DNA from 3 places in the Sporolactobacillus sp. PKPK-6 genome. Region 1 is predicted to be linked to each of the others. Evidence: predicted binding sites of a transcription regulator. Region 1 holds the regulator's gene; each other region holds the start of a gene.

The links. Region 1 encodes NrdR, which represses ribonucleotide reductase genes. Its sites were predicted from a motif close to AACACNATATATNGTGTT; they were not measured.
Region 2: a site for NrdR is predicted at 1,895-1,912, ahead of nrdJ (ribonucleoside-triphosphate reductase, adenosylcobalamin-dependent). Genes of this name have one in related genera too.
Region 3: a site for NrdR is predicted at 2,846-2,863, ahead of nrdD (anaerobic ribonucleoside-triphosphate reductase). Genes of this name have one in related genera too.

The regions. Positions count from the first base shown of each region.
Region 1 covers NZ_JBWXPA010000002.1:389,721-394,483, forward strand. Annotated here, with positions in the region: gene dnaI (primosomal protein DnaI) at 1-867, opposite strand, end outside; gene AC1MBV_RS12810 (replication initiation and membrane attachment family protein) at 895-2,277, opposite strand; gene nrdR (transcriptional regulator NrdR) at 2,349-2,828, opposite strand; gene coaE (dephospho-CoA kinase) at 2,911-3,516, opposite strand; gene mutM (DNA-formamidopyrimidine glycosylase) at 3,513-4,352, opposite strand; gene polA (DNA polymerase I) at 4,385-4,763, opposite strand, start outside.
Region 2 covers NZ_JBWXPA010000002.1:1,022,910-1,027,672, forward strand. Annotated here, with positions in the region: gene dhaM (dihydroxyacetone kinase phosphoryl donor subunit DhaM) at 1-224, shown strand, start outside; partial or broken gene AC1MBV_RS15815 (malate:quinone oxidoreductase) at 484-720, opposite strand; gene AC1MBV_RS15820 (hypothetical protein) at 845-988, shown strand; gene AC1MBV_RS15825 (uracil-DNA glycosylase family protein) at 1,016-1,600, opposite strand; gene nrdJ (ribonucleoside-triphosphate reductase, adenosylcobalamin-dependent) at 1,979-4,204, shown strand; gene AC1MBV_RS15835 (ECF transporter S component) at 4,222-4,725, shown strand; gene AC1MBV_RS15840 (DUF4430 domain-containing protein) at 4,759-4,763, shown strand, end outside.
Region 3 covers NZ_JBWXPA010000003.1:151,322-156,084, reverse strand. Annotated here, with positions in the region: gene AC1MBV_RS16800 (gluconate:H+ symporter) at 1-1,055, opposite strand, end outside; gene AC1MBV_RS16795 (Cof-type HAD-IIB family hydrolase) at 1,360-2,214, shown strand; gene nrdD (anaerobic ribonucleoside-triphosphate reductase) at 2,900-4,762, shown strand.

The sequences.
Region 1 (4,763 bases):
CTTCGCTTTGACGTTCTCAATGCCGCTTTTCTGTGAATAAGAAAAATGGTCTTCCAATTCATCATAATTAAAGTTGGACGTGTATAGTGTCGGCAAATGATCCATCATTCGGTATTGAAGAATGCTGCCGAGCACCTCATCGCGCACCCATGGCGTAATGGTTTCAGCTCCGATATCATCAAGAATCAGAACCGGAGTTTTTTTCAGAACGTCAAGCTTAGCATCAACCGTATTATCTTGTATCGCACTTTTTATTTCTCTGAAAAAGTCGGGAACATAGACAATAAGCGAAGCAATATGGCGCCGTTCGGCCAATCGATTCATGATTGCACCCATTAGATATGTTTTCCCGATCCCGAACTGTCCGCATAGATAAAGTCCCTTAGTCTCGGCAGGATCAGCTAAATAGTCCTTAACGAACTCGCCCGCTGCAAGAATAGCCTCTTGGCGTCCGCCTTCTCCCTTGTCAAGCGTAGCAAATGTGGCGCTTAAAATATCTTTAGGCACGTAATAGCTTCGAATTAATTCGCTCTGATGCTCTTTTGATTCGCGTTCGTGAAGCAGAGGACAAGGTGAGAAGGTCAGCGAAGGTGTGCCCTTATCATTTACTAATTGCGGCCGATATCCCTTCATCATATTTGGACATTGGTCCAGTCCGGGACAATGCGCACAATGCTTCTGTTCCGAGACAAATTGATAAAGTCGCGACAAGCTTCTTGTCCACGCAGCCGAACTGATCTCCGGATTTTTTTCAGCGAATTGACGGATAGCCGGATTATTCTTAAGCGCACCCGAAAGCTGATCCCATTTTTCTTGCATCGCCTGCTGAGCGGCTAAATCTTTGAAAAAAGAATGAATCGGTTCCATCCAAACGCTCCTCCCTTATCTACATGTTCATATATTATTTAAGTAATCCTCAAGCCATTTTGCTCTCTGTTTTACAGCTTCGTCGTCATCCTTGGATTGTTGTTCCGGTTGTTTCGGATTCTTCATCCATTCTGGAACGACCTCATGATGCTCATTCTGAGATGATTTTCTTGTCCGTCGTGTACTTTGCGCTTGCCCTGATGCCTTGCCTTTCTTCTGTTGCTCTCGTTTCCTTTGCTCTTCGCGTGCGTAAGCCATTGCCTCGGGCACCGTCCGCACATTTGCCCTTGCCCATTGCGCAGCAACCTTCTCCACAAATGATTTATTAAGATTATGATCGTTCACCTGAGAAATGTAGTCAATTAATACATTGATTACTCCGGGATTCAGTTTTGTATCGAACATCAGGTTTTCAATTAAACGTAAATCGGGTGCTGCCGGCTTACTTCCCTGTCCAAGCGCTTCAAGCAATTGATAGGGCGAGTTCCGTTCATACCATGCAATCAGTTGTTCCTCTGCGTTCTGCGGCTCTCTGTCCACAATCTTCCGCTCTTCATGTGGCTGTGTTCGCTCATAAAGAGCAGGCATCTCGTCCGAGCCATGCTCAAGCAAATAAAAGTCGCGTACTTCTTTTCGCAATGCGGAGATGTCAACCGTGCCTGTATGCAGTGCTGCGGACTGCACCGCACGGCTCATATCATAGGGCTCAGTCTGATAGACGAACGCCAGCTTATCAATGGCGAGCCGCACCTCATCAGTCAGCGCATCTTCGCTAAGGATCGCATCAGAGAGATACGTCAGCATTTTCTTAAAATCAAAGTGATTGCTGAAACGGACCTTAGGGGTTTCCGACCGCATGACCCAAGATCCGTTTGAGGCCGTATTTAGCCTTTCATCTGTTGTTTCTGCAGACGGCAATGACTGAAACACTTCGTCAAAATGAGCGGATACATCTTCATAGTCATCCGTGCTGATCGATTTACTTTCAAAAAGGCTGCTCAATCGTTTATACTCTCTCGGACCAACCTGACGATATAAAAATAAATTTAAAAAACCGTCTTTAAAAAATAAATCCGGTGTCAGAGGCGGCTCAAGATAATAGGCAAATCGGCCGGGGGTTGCTCCCTTTTTCTTCAAGGTTTGCAGCAGCCCGACGGCCTCTAATTTTTTTCTTGCTTTAAGTATTCGATCCAATGGCAGGTTCATCGATCCCATGAGATGATGATGCGTCAAAAATTCCTCCGTATCATCAATTTCCTGCCAAAATGTAAAGTACATACTCGCCGCATCGATGCCGATCAGAGGCTGGTAAAGGCATGTAATAATCCTCTGGTCAAAAGGATGAAGCAGTCCATTCGTCAGTACATGATAATGATCTCCGGGCAGCACTTCTTTCCATGACTGCATCATGTTCATTCCCCCATTCTGCGTCTGTTGCGCAGAAATCAAGGATCCGTTCTTCGTCGGCCTTCCTCAATCTCTTACTTCTTGCTTTTCTTTTCTTTCTCTAATTGATCTTTCAATTCCTGGATCTTCTTGGCGAATACATTAATATCCGTAAACTGTCTATACACTGAAGCAAACCGGACATAAGCAACCTCGTCCACTTTTGCTAATTCATTCATCACAAGTTCGCCGATCTCATGGCTGTTCACTTCCGAACGTCCATCATCGCGAAGCTTCTTTTCCACATGATTTGCGAGCTGTTCGAGCCGTTCAAGGGGAACCGGGCGTTTTTCGCAGGCTTTTATAAGTCCGCGCAGCATTTTTTCATGACTGAAGGCTTCTCTCGTTTCTCCCTTTTTTACGACCACTAAAGGAGTTTCCTCCACCTTTTCAAAGGTCGTAAAACGGTGATGACATAGCTCACATTCTCTACGTCTGCGTATCGCCCGTCCATTGTCAACGGGACGGGAGTCAAGCACTTTCGTCGCCATTTGTTTACAGCTTGGACAGCGCATTTTTCTTTTCACTCCATTCGCTGTTTTCGATAAATCTATTGTATCCTACATGGCAACTTATGAAAAGGCAGGCAAGTTATGCTCATGTCTCATCCAAAATAGACCAGCGGCGCAGCAAACGGCGAAGCTGAGCTTCAGACTCCTGAATCGAACCATTATTGTCAATCACTGCATCTGCTCTTTTCACTTTATCAAGCAGCGGGATTTGCGAAGCGATACGTGCACGCGCCTGATGCTCAGTCAATTTATTTCTGGACATGAGCCGATGCAACTGATTTTCTTCAGTCACAGCTACAACCAAAGTCTGATCAACCCAAGATTCCAAGCCGTTTTCATACAGGAGCGGAATATCCAAAAAAACAACACGGGCACCTTGTTTCTCAAGTTGATCCAGTGTTTCGTTCATCCGACAACGAATGATGGGATGTAGAAGTTCATCTAATTGATGACGTTTAATGCTGTCCTGAAAGACAAGAGCACCCAATTTTCTCCGATCCAGTTCACCTGTCGGCAAAATCATCGTTTCTCCAAAATGTTCAGCGATTTTTGCAAGCGCTGGTTCTCCCGGAACAACGATCTCACGCGAGATTTTATCGGCATCAATAACCGGGTAGCCGTGTTGTATCAGCCAGTGTGAAATGGTGCTTTTCCCGCTTGCGATCCCGCCTGTCACTCCGATTTTCTTCATTTTTTCGAACCTCTTGGTTGGCAAACCGGGCAAAAATGTGTCCCGCGTCCGCCAACTTTTATTTTTTCAATTGGCGTGCCGCAACGTATGCAAGGCTCACCCGTTCTTCCGTACACATTTAATTGCTGTTGAAAAAGTCCCATATGACCTTGACTGTTCACAAACGTGCGGATTGTGCTGCCGCCCTGCTTAACGGCTTCACTCAATGTCTCAACAATTGCCTTTATAATTCGACTCAATTGATCGCCAGTTAGTGTGCAAGCGACAGTCGTCGGGTGAACACCAGCCTTAAATAAGGATTCATCAACATAAATATTCCCAAGTCCGACAAGAACGGTCTGATCAAGTAGCACTTGTTTTATCGTTCTCTTTGTATTTCGGCAGGCAGCCGCAAGATATTCTTCGGTCAGATCTGAGGACAGCGGCTCGGGACCAAGCTTTGAAAGCGGCAGATGATTCCATTCATCACCTTTATCAAAAAGATGCATGGTGCCGAATTTGCGAACATCCCGATAACGAAGTGCAGTATTATCGGTAAAGTGAAAGATCACATGAGTATAAGCATCAAGTGGCTCACTTTCCGGATCCAAGCGATATCGCCCTTCCATCCTCAGATGTGATACAAGGACAAGATCATCGAAATCAAGCAGCAAAAATTTTCCGCGACGCTGCACATCCGTCAGCGTTTCCCCAATCAATTGAGCTTTGAATTGATTAATGTCTATTGGTCGACGGATAATATTCGGCCAGCGTACGTCAACACTTTTCACCGTTTTTCCAATAACAAGCTCATTCAACGTTCTCTTCACAGTTTCCACTTCTGGTAATTCCGGCAAACGACTTCCCCCTCAACACCTGTGCTGCGACTTTATTTTGCATCATACCAAGTTGGTCCATAGGAACGCTCAACCTTTAGCGGAACGCTCAATTGAATCGCATGTTCCATGACTTCGGGCACAAGTTTGCTCATCGTTTCTAGTTCTTGCTCTGGCACCTCAAAGATCAACTCATCGTGTACCTGAAGCAGCATTCGCGATTTGAGTTTTTCTTCTTTAAGCCGTTGATCCATGACGATCATTGCCTTCTTAATTACATCGGCCGCGCTGCCCTGAATCGGCGTGTTCATCGCTGTGCGTTCAGCAAAGCTTCGGCTGTTAAAATTGCGACTGTTGATGTCGGGCAAATAGCGACGACGGTTGAGCAGTGTTGTCACATATCCTTCTGATCTCGCCTGCTTCACAATATTC
Region 2 (4,763 bases), 630 kb from region 1:
TCTATTCTGAAGATGGTGTGCTCGTTTTCTTTGATATGGGCAGCGCTTATATGAATGCGCAGATGGCTCTCGATTTTCTTGAAGATGACAGCAGCAAAGTCGAAATTGTCGACGCAGCCTTTGTTGAAGGTGCCATCACTGCGATTGTCGATAGCAGTTTAAACAAAAGCATGGACGAGATTAAAGCCGATATCGCCTCGATGAAGCTTGGCAAAATGCCGTGATAGCTGAATAAAACGGTTTGAAATGATGCAGCACCCTCTTGCTTGATAACAAAAGCGGAGGGTGCTGTTTTTGTTTTATTGACTTTGGAAACCCGGTCTTCACCGTGATTATTTCGTTCTTGAACCCTGTTCGTGCATTGGCATCACGGTTTCGTGCATTGATTTGAGTTTTTCGTGCATTGAATCACTTTTTTCGTGCATTGGATCCGGTTCTGACCAATGTTCGTTTACTAATCGTTTCCACAGAAAATTTTTAAACAGTTATCCGCAAGTTGATCTTAACTGCAACCGCTTTTCTAATGTCGATCGTTCCATCTGCTTTTTCCGGTGTATAGTTCAATTCGCACAGCGCTGAATGGCCGATGCCTGCATTATTCCATTCATTCGAACTCTCTTTTTCTGGAGCGAGTTCTTTTAGCAACGTCCCCAGTGTCGCGCTCATGATCCCGGTGCTGATTAAAATCACATCTGTTTTACCCGTGACGACCTTCCCCAACTTTTTTCACTGCCCATTACGTTTCAATTAATTCCATTATAATTGTCTGGGGCACTACAACAAATTCTAATCAATCGGGAAGGGGATCGGTTCTTTTGCCCGATATTGAGCAGCTGACAGAAACATGCGCACTGCCACTACTTTTATTGATTTTCCTGATATCGGCACCTTTTATGGACGCACAAGTGATGCTGACGTCCTCTGCCTCAAGGCAGAAGAACGAGCCAAACATTTATATTCTGAATATACCGTAGCGAATCAGCAGTAACCGATCACTCAGTGTGAATGGTTATGATCACAGAGAAAGAATTTGATGAATATGCGTTTTCAAATCCGGCAAGACCTCTTCCTCAAACCAAGGATTTCTTTTTATCCAAATATAGTTTCGCGGTGACGGATGAACCAATGGAAAATAGTCAGGTAAATAACTGCGATACTCTTTAACAGTCTGAGTTAACGTCATTTTTGAACGCGTCTTCAGGTAGTACCGCTGGGCATAAGAGCCAACTAATAAGGTTAACTCAATATCCGGCATCGCTCTAATGAGTGGATCGTGCCATTTTGCAGCGAATCCCTTTCTCGGCGGTAAATCACCGCTCTTTCCTTTGCCGGGGAAATAAAAATCCATTGGGAGCACAGCAATTTTTCCCGAATGATAGAAAGTATCTCTTGATACACCCATCCAGTCTCGCAAACGCGCGCCGCTTCGATCGTTCCACACTATCTTTGTATTTTGCGCGATTTCACCCGGAGCCTGGCCGATGATTAACAGCTTTGCCGTCGGAGCAGCATAGTAGAGTGGTTCGATATTTTTATTTGTGAAATGACTATTTTCAGGATCCGCTTTTATTCGATTAAAAATATCTTTTAACGCATTCATCTTCGTTGCCTCCAAAATAAGAGAATAGCCTAATCAGAATGGTGCCGTCTTCAAATTCAAGATCTGCACTCATTTTAAGCATGGTTTGAAAACCGAGTGACTATTCTCCACCTACACATTTTTTTGATAATGATTCTCAAATTCAAGAATAAGCGCATATTTTTATTTTGTCAGGCTACTGTAGCTTTTCACAAAGTGACAATTATGTGACACTATAGTTAATCGAATTGATGCATTCAAAGGCTGTCCCACCGAAAATCCGATAACCATGCATGATTGTACCGAATAAGCCAAAATACTATATATTGATTATACAATTGACTTTAATACAATATCTAGTTACGATGAGCAGGAAACGTAGTTGAGAGGAGTAAAATAATGCAGATTAAGTTATCTGATGCTTACATACAAAAAATAAAGTCGGACGTTCAGCCACACTGGGGCGAACTTGGATGGGTCACCTATAAAAGAACCTATGCCCGCTGGATTGATCCGCTTGGCCGCTACGAAGAATGGGACGAGACGGTAAGGCGAGTGGTTGAAGGCAATATTAATCTAGATCCCAGACTCCATACGGATCACGTATCCGAAGCAACCGTCCATGAGCTTGGAAAAGAAGCCGAGCGTTTATTTAAACTCATTTACAGCCTAGCCTCCACCCCATCAGGGCGCAACCTTTGGATCTCCGGTACGGACTATCAGCAGCGTGTCGGCGATGCATTGAATAATTGCTGGTTTATTGCAATTCGTCCCCAAGTCTATGGGGACAGTCACATCGTTCCTTTCTATCTGGAGAAAGAGCAGCCGGCCGTATCCATGCCCTTCTCTTTCCTGTTTGACGAATTAATGAAAGGCGGCGGTGTCGGTTTCTCCGTTTCCAAAGCAAATATTCGTCAAATCCCTCCGGTGACGCGTCACGTGAAGCTGGATATTCTAATCAGTAAAGAAAATGGCGATTACGCCGCAGCGCTTGAGGCGGGCGCGGAAGATGCCGATACCTGGTATCAGGATCATGACCGCACATCTTGTCTCCGCTACCGAACACCTGATACACGCGAAGGATGGGTAGAATCGAACGCCCTGCTCATTGATGCCCACTTCTCGTCTATGATTGACCATGCATCCCATGTGGTCATCGATGTCAGTTCGATTCGTGAAAAAGGGAAAAAGATTAAAGGATTCGGCGGCGTAGCCGCAGGTCCTGTTCCGTTCATCGAAATGCTGGGCGCAGTAAACCGTGTGCTGAATCAGGCAAACGGGAAGTCGCTCACATCCGTGGACTGCACGGACATCTGCAATTTAATCGGCAAAAATGTCGTTGCCGGCAATGTACGCCGCAGTGCAGAAATTGCCCTTGGTGATCCGGACGACCAAGCCTTCGTCACGATGAAACAGGATCAGGAACAATTAATGGATCATCGCTGGGCCTCAAACAACAGTGTGCTGGTCACCCCTGATTATAATCACTACGATGCGGTTGCCGAGGCGATTGTCAAGAATGGAGAACCGGGTATCGTCAATCTGGACAACATCCGCAACTACGGGCGGTTTGCAGACGGCCGTCAGCCGGGCATCGACGCTGATGCAGAAGGAACGAACCCCTGCGGCGAAATTTCATTAGGAAACGGCGAACCATGCAACCTATTTGAAGTCTTCCCCGGCATTGCGGAAAAGATGGGCTGGTCGATGGAAGAAGTGTTCAGTCTTGCCGTCCGCTATACCAAACGTGTGACGTTCTCGCACTATGATTGGCAATGCTCAAGAACAATCATTGAGAAAAACCGGCGCATCGGCATCTCAATGAGCGGAATTCAAGACTGGGTACTCGAACGATTTGGCGAACGTCTCGTCAGCGGATTTGTGGAGGCTCAAGATCCGGAAAGTGGAACTTTATATCAAAAACCAATTTTTAATGAGCGAGCGGCACAATGTGTTGATGCCTTTTATCAAATGATCGTCAAAGCCGATCAACGGTATTCCCAGACACTCGGCTGCAATCCATCAATCAAACACACGACCGTCAAGCCATCCGGAACGGTCTCAAAGCTTGTCGGGATATCCGAAGGAATGCACTTTAGTTTTGATAAATACTTGATTCAGCGCATCCGTTTTCAGGATAGCGATCCCTTGCTGCCCGCACTGCAACAAGCCGGCTATACGATCGAAAAAGATGTATACTCTGAGAATACGATGGTCGTCGAATTCCCGGTCAAAGCCGGCAGTGCCGATCATCAAGACTTTGTATCCGCAAATGATGTGTCGATCGGAGAACAGTTTGCGACACAGCTGTTTCTGCAAACCTACTGGGCGGACAACTCGGTCAGCTGCACCATTACGTTTCATAAAGAGGAAGCGTCAAAGATTGCCGATCTGCTTCAGCAATACCGAAGACGGTGCAAGTCAACCTCGCTGCTTCCCTACAGCGGACACGGCTTCGCTCAGGCACCAAAAGAGCCAATCAGTAAAGAAACGTATCTTGAGCGAAAAGCCAAAATTCGCGCGGATGTTGCTGAACTCTATCAAACGCTCCGTCTCAAGGAACAGAAAGACCTTGAAATCGTCGGTCAAAGCGACTGCGTCGGTGGCGCTTGTCCTGTAAAATAAGTGACCTGGAGGGTATCATGATGCTGGCCATTCATAAAATGACACTGCTCGCTTTGCTGACTGCAACCGCGGTCGCCGGCCGACTTGCAATTCACGGAGTAAATATCCAACCGGCAACACTCATCATCATTCTGACCGGATGGTTTTTTGGCTGGAAAATGGGGGCTGCGGAAGGGTTGTTAACCGCGCTGGTCTCCGATCTGTTTCTCGGTCTCGGCTACTGGACACTTTTTCACCTGGCCGCTTGGGGATTGATCGGACTCCTGTCCGCGCTGCTTCCACAGAAGCAGTGGCTCTATTTCTTATGGCTGTTCGTGAGCGGATTAGTGTTTGGTATGATCATGGCCTTGTCCTATTTTATTTTCACCCAGAATCCCTTAACGATCGTCGGTCTCTGGATCAGCGGACTGCCTTTTGATCTCTATCACGCGGCAGGCAATCTCATTTTCGGTTTGTTTTCTCCGCTTTTGTTCAAAGTCTTCGCAAGTGAAGCTCGTAAATTGAACAAACAGACCCGTTAAACAAACACCCTATACTAAGAGGAGACAAAACTAATGAA
Region 3 (4,763 bases), on a different contig from region 1:
AGCACGGTAACCACCCATGCCAGAACGAGCGGCGACAGAGGAGAACCCTTGAAGAGATGGGCGACATAATCACCGACGCCGCCTGTAATCATGACTTCTTTAAGCGCGCCACCGGCTCCGATAATCAGGAGCAGCATTGAAATTTGTCGGATCGCTTTTGTAATTGTCTTTTCCACATCTTCCATAGTGCGCTTTTGCCGGATGCCCATGGCATAGAGTGCAAACAGGACGCTGATCATCATCGCACCAGGCGGGGATCCGATTAGTTGAATGATTTGATCAAGAAGCTTTGGAAATGAGATCAAATCGGTGACCAGTGTTGCTGAAATCATCAACAGGACAGGAAGGAGACAGGTGAAGATACTGAGTGATAAAGACGGTACTTGATCATCATCAAAATGTCTTTTCTTATCAAGCAGTTCCTCGTTTCCGGAATGTGTGTAAACTTTAGGCATCAAACGGAAAAGCAGCCGATTCAATAAGGTGCCCCCGACAATGACGGCCGGGATGGCGATGCACAGGCCAACAAGGAGCACATAGGCCGTATTGGCATGATAGCTTTGAACAAGAGCGGTTGGTGCCGGATGCGGAGGCAAAAATCCATGAGTTGCCATCAAAGCGGCAATCATTGGCATGCCCACATAGAGCAGTGGTACGCCTAGAGCAAGTCCGATTTCAAAAACGATTGGAAGCAGAAGAACTAGGCCAACCTCGAAGAATAAGGCAATACCAATGATGAATGAAGCAAAGATTACTGCTAACTGAATACGCTTTTTACCGAACTTTTTCGCAAGCGAGATCGCGATTCGGTGCGCACCGCCTGCATCGGCAACAAGTTTGCCAAGGATGGCGCCGAGCCCGAAGATTAAAATGAGATCGCCGAGCTGCTCGCCAATGCCTTTTTCGATAACAGAAATAATCTTTGTAAGTGGCAAGCCTAATCCAAGTGCAACAAGAAAGGAAACAATGAGCAGTGAGATAAACGTATTGAGATTAAACTTCATAATGAGTATGAGTAATACAATTACGCCTAAGGCGACTATAAGTAATGGCAGAAAAATCACTTCTTTTTAAATTTTTTTGGTCATTTTTTCAGTCATTCATGTGAATGAGCTTTTGATGAACCTGATGTAAAAGCCGAAGTTATTTTAATGACGCGGTGATTGTAAATGGATTGAGAAATTAATTTTCATAGCAAAACGAATTTATCCTGATCACGAGAGTTCCAATCCCTGCTCCTTATGTTCTCTATACCCGCATTTCAGCAAGACAAAACATGTCCGTAAAAAAACTGAAAGGATGCGCTGCGCAGCAAGAAACGATAGAATGAATGAAGAGATTGCGCGGAGGTGATATCAGTTGAACATAAAAACGATTATGCTTGACTTAGACGGGACGACTCTGACACCGGATAATCAAGTGACTCCTGAATTGAACGGTTACCTTAAGAAACTCAGTGCGCACGGCAAGAATGTATTCGTCGTCACGGGACGTTCGGAGGTTGATGCGCTTAATGTACTGCCCGATGATTTTCCGGCAGCCGGAATGGTTGCTGCAAATGGAATGACTGTATTCGCGGGAACGGCAAAAATTTTTCAAAGCGTCCTGCCAAAAGCACTTGTCGAGCACATGCTTCATTACTCGGAACAGCATAAGATGTACTATCAGCTGCATCCGGTCAGCGGAAGAAGAACGATTCTAAGCCGAGATAGGCACTATATAATCAATGAAATTAATGATAAAAGGCCGGAGTCGGTATCGGTTAACGAGTGGCTGTCGCGAAGGCAAGCGGTGCTTGAGGACATGGTTTGGAAGGAGACGCTGACTGACGACGAATTGGCACAGATCGTCAAGATGTATTTTTTCAGCGAAGATGTAGCGAAAATGGATGCGTGGAAGAATGATTTGCGCCAACTGCAGGAAAAATTCGCGTTTGACTATTTTTCTTCGTCACATAACAATGTTGAATTAGTAGGAAAGAATATTTCAAAAGCGAGCGGAATTCGAATCTTACTGGATCATTATCATCTGTCTCCCGACAATGCGCTTGCGGTTGGTGATGGAGAAAATGATTTGCCAATGTTTCAACTAGCAGGCCACTCTGCCGCTATGAAGAATGCCCCGGAGCATGTAAAGGAACAGGCAGAATGGGTGACTGACGCCTCATATGCTGAAAATGGGCTCTATAAATTTCTGTATCATACGTTTCATTAGGAAGGTTAGGAATGACGATCACCGTGTCGTCATTTTTTTGTTCCAAATTTTAAGATTTTGTCTCGCGGGTATGACTATATGGTCATAAGAGGTTGATTGCCAACCCGCACATATCGGTTGAGCGATCAGGTTAAGCACCCAATTTGATAAATAGACGGAAAAATTCCGCTTCATTAGAAAATGAATGAAAAAATTGCTTAAATAGACGGATAAATGCCCCTTATCGAATTAAAAGACGTGAAAATGGAGGGTTTTGCTTTGCATAACCGGAAAAATTACCCTTATGTACCCGCAAAACATCCTCCATGATGCATATAACTGGAAAATCTCCGCTTATTTTATAAGAGGCAATGCGAAGACAACCGCATCCTGAGACCGTAATGACTGAGTGCTTTTGCCCGGTTTTTCTAGTTGAGTACATGTTTGGATTTATTCATCATTTTTGCAGTTGCTTTCTAGCGGTCTTCCGATATAATAAATAGGTTGTTTATTTTTTCTCCGAGATCTATAAATATGCGTGTATTATCCCTCGTTCGCAAAATTGTCACAGATCTATTTTTCCGCTCTGGTATCCTAAAAAATGCAATCCATACGCTAGACTCCTACATATTGTGTTGTGTATCCTATTGATCCTACTACATATTGTATTATAATGTTGTTTATCGGAACTATGGGGGCGGACATGATGATTAAAGAACCGGTATATAAAGAAAAATCATTAGATGACAAGATTCGTGACTTAATCAATATGGATGAATATGTCGCCAATGAAAACGCGAATAAAGATGAAAAAGTATTTAATACGCAGCGCGATTTGCTCGCGGGCGTGGCGGCCAGAGATTTTGCACTCCGCCATATTTTGCCAAAGGAATTTGCCGATGCGCATAATCAGGGAATTATCCACTTCCATGATTTGGATTACTCGCCGTTTTTCTCTATGTATAACTGCATGCTGATTGATTTTAAAGGCATGCTTGAGAAAGGGTTCTCGATCGGCAATGCTGACGTGGAACAGCCGAGATCGATCAAGACGGCGACCGCGCTGGTTGCTCAGATTGTCGCCAATGTATCCTCGAATATTTATGGCGGCACATCGTTTAATCGTGCGGATGAAGTATTGGAACCTTATGCGAGAACGAGCTTCAGCAAATACTTGGAAACCGCAAAGACTTGGATTTCGGATCCTGCAGAACAAGAACATTACGCTTACGCGATGACTGAGAAAGAAATTTACGACTCGATGCAGTCGCTTGAATATGAAATTAACACCCTTTTTTCAAGCAATGGTCAGACACCTTTCTTTACTCTAAACTTCGGTCTTGGCCGTTCATGGTTTGCCCGCGAGATTCAGAAAGCGATTTTGAAGGTGAGAATTATCGGGCTTGGCCGCGATCATAAAACAGCGGTGTTTCCAAAACTCGTGTTCACGATTAAACGCGGGTTAAATTTAAACGAAGACGATCCAAACTATGATATTAAAAAAATGGCTTTGGAATGCGCCACGAAACGGATGTATCCGGATATTTTGAACTATGACCGAATTGTTGAAGTGACCGGGGACTTCAAGGCGCCGATGGGCTGCCGTTCATTCCTGCCTTCTTATCAGGAGAACGGACAATACATTACAGACGGTCGTAACAATATGGGTGTTGTCACGCTGAATATTCCAAGGATCGCAATCGAGTCAAATGGCGACAAAACTGCTTTTTGGAGTTTATTTGAAGAACGGCTGGATCTGGTATGCCGCGCATTGCTCTTCCGAATTCATACACTGGATAAAGTGGAAGCGAAAAACGCACCGATTCTCTATCAGTACGGTGCAACCGGAAAACGTCTGCACGCCGATGAACCGGTACAGGACATTTTCAAGAATGGTCGGGCGACTGTGTCCATGGGCTACATCGGACTTTACGAAGCGGCGACGGTGTTCTATGGTCCGAATTGGGAACATAATCCGGAAGCAAAAACCTTTACACTCGATATTGTGAAACGGTTTAAGTCGCTGTCGGACGAATGGCGCAAGAAGACAGGCTATGCGTTCAGTGTCTATGCGACACCTTCAGAAAGCTTGACCGACCGCTTCTGCAGACTGGACAAGCAGCATTTCGGGAGCATCAAGGACATAACAGATAAAGATTACTATACGAATAGTTTTCACTACGACGTGCGCAAGAAAATCAACCCATTTGAAAAAATTGATTTTGAAAAGGATTATGAACCCTACACGGGAGGCGGCTTTATTCATTACTGCGAGTTCCCATCCTTGGTAAACAACCCCGAAGGACTGGAAACAGTATGGGATTACGCCTATGACCGAATCGGGTATTTCGGTACAAACACGCCAATTGATAAATGCTATGAATGCGGCTATGAAGGCGAGTTCGAATCAACGGCAGCCGGGTTCAAATGCCCAAGCTGCGGCAATCATAATCCGGAAACAACGTCCTGCATCCGCCGGCTGTGCGGTTACTTGGGTTCCGTGATTCAGCGCAAGCCGATCAAAGGACGTCTGAAGGAAATCAACAGCCGCGAGAAGCAGCAGAGTTGAA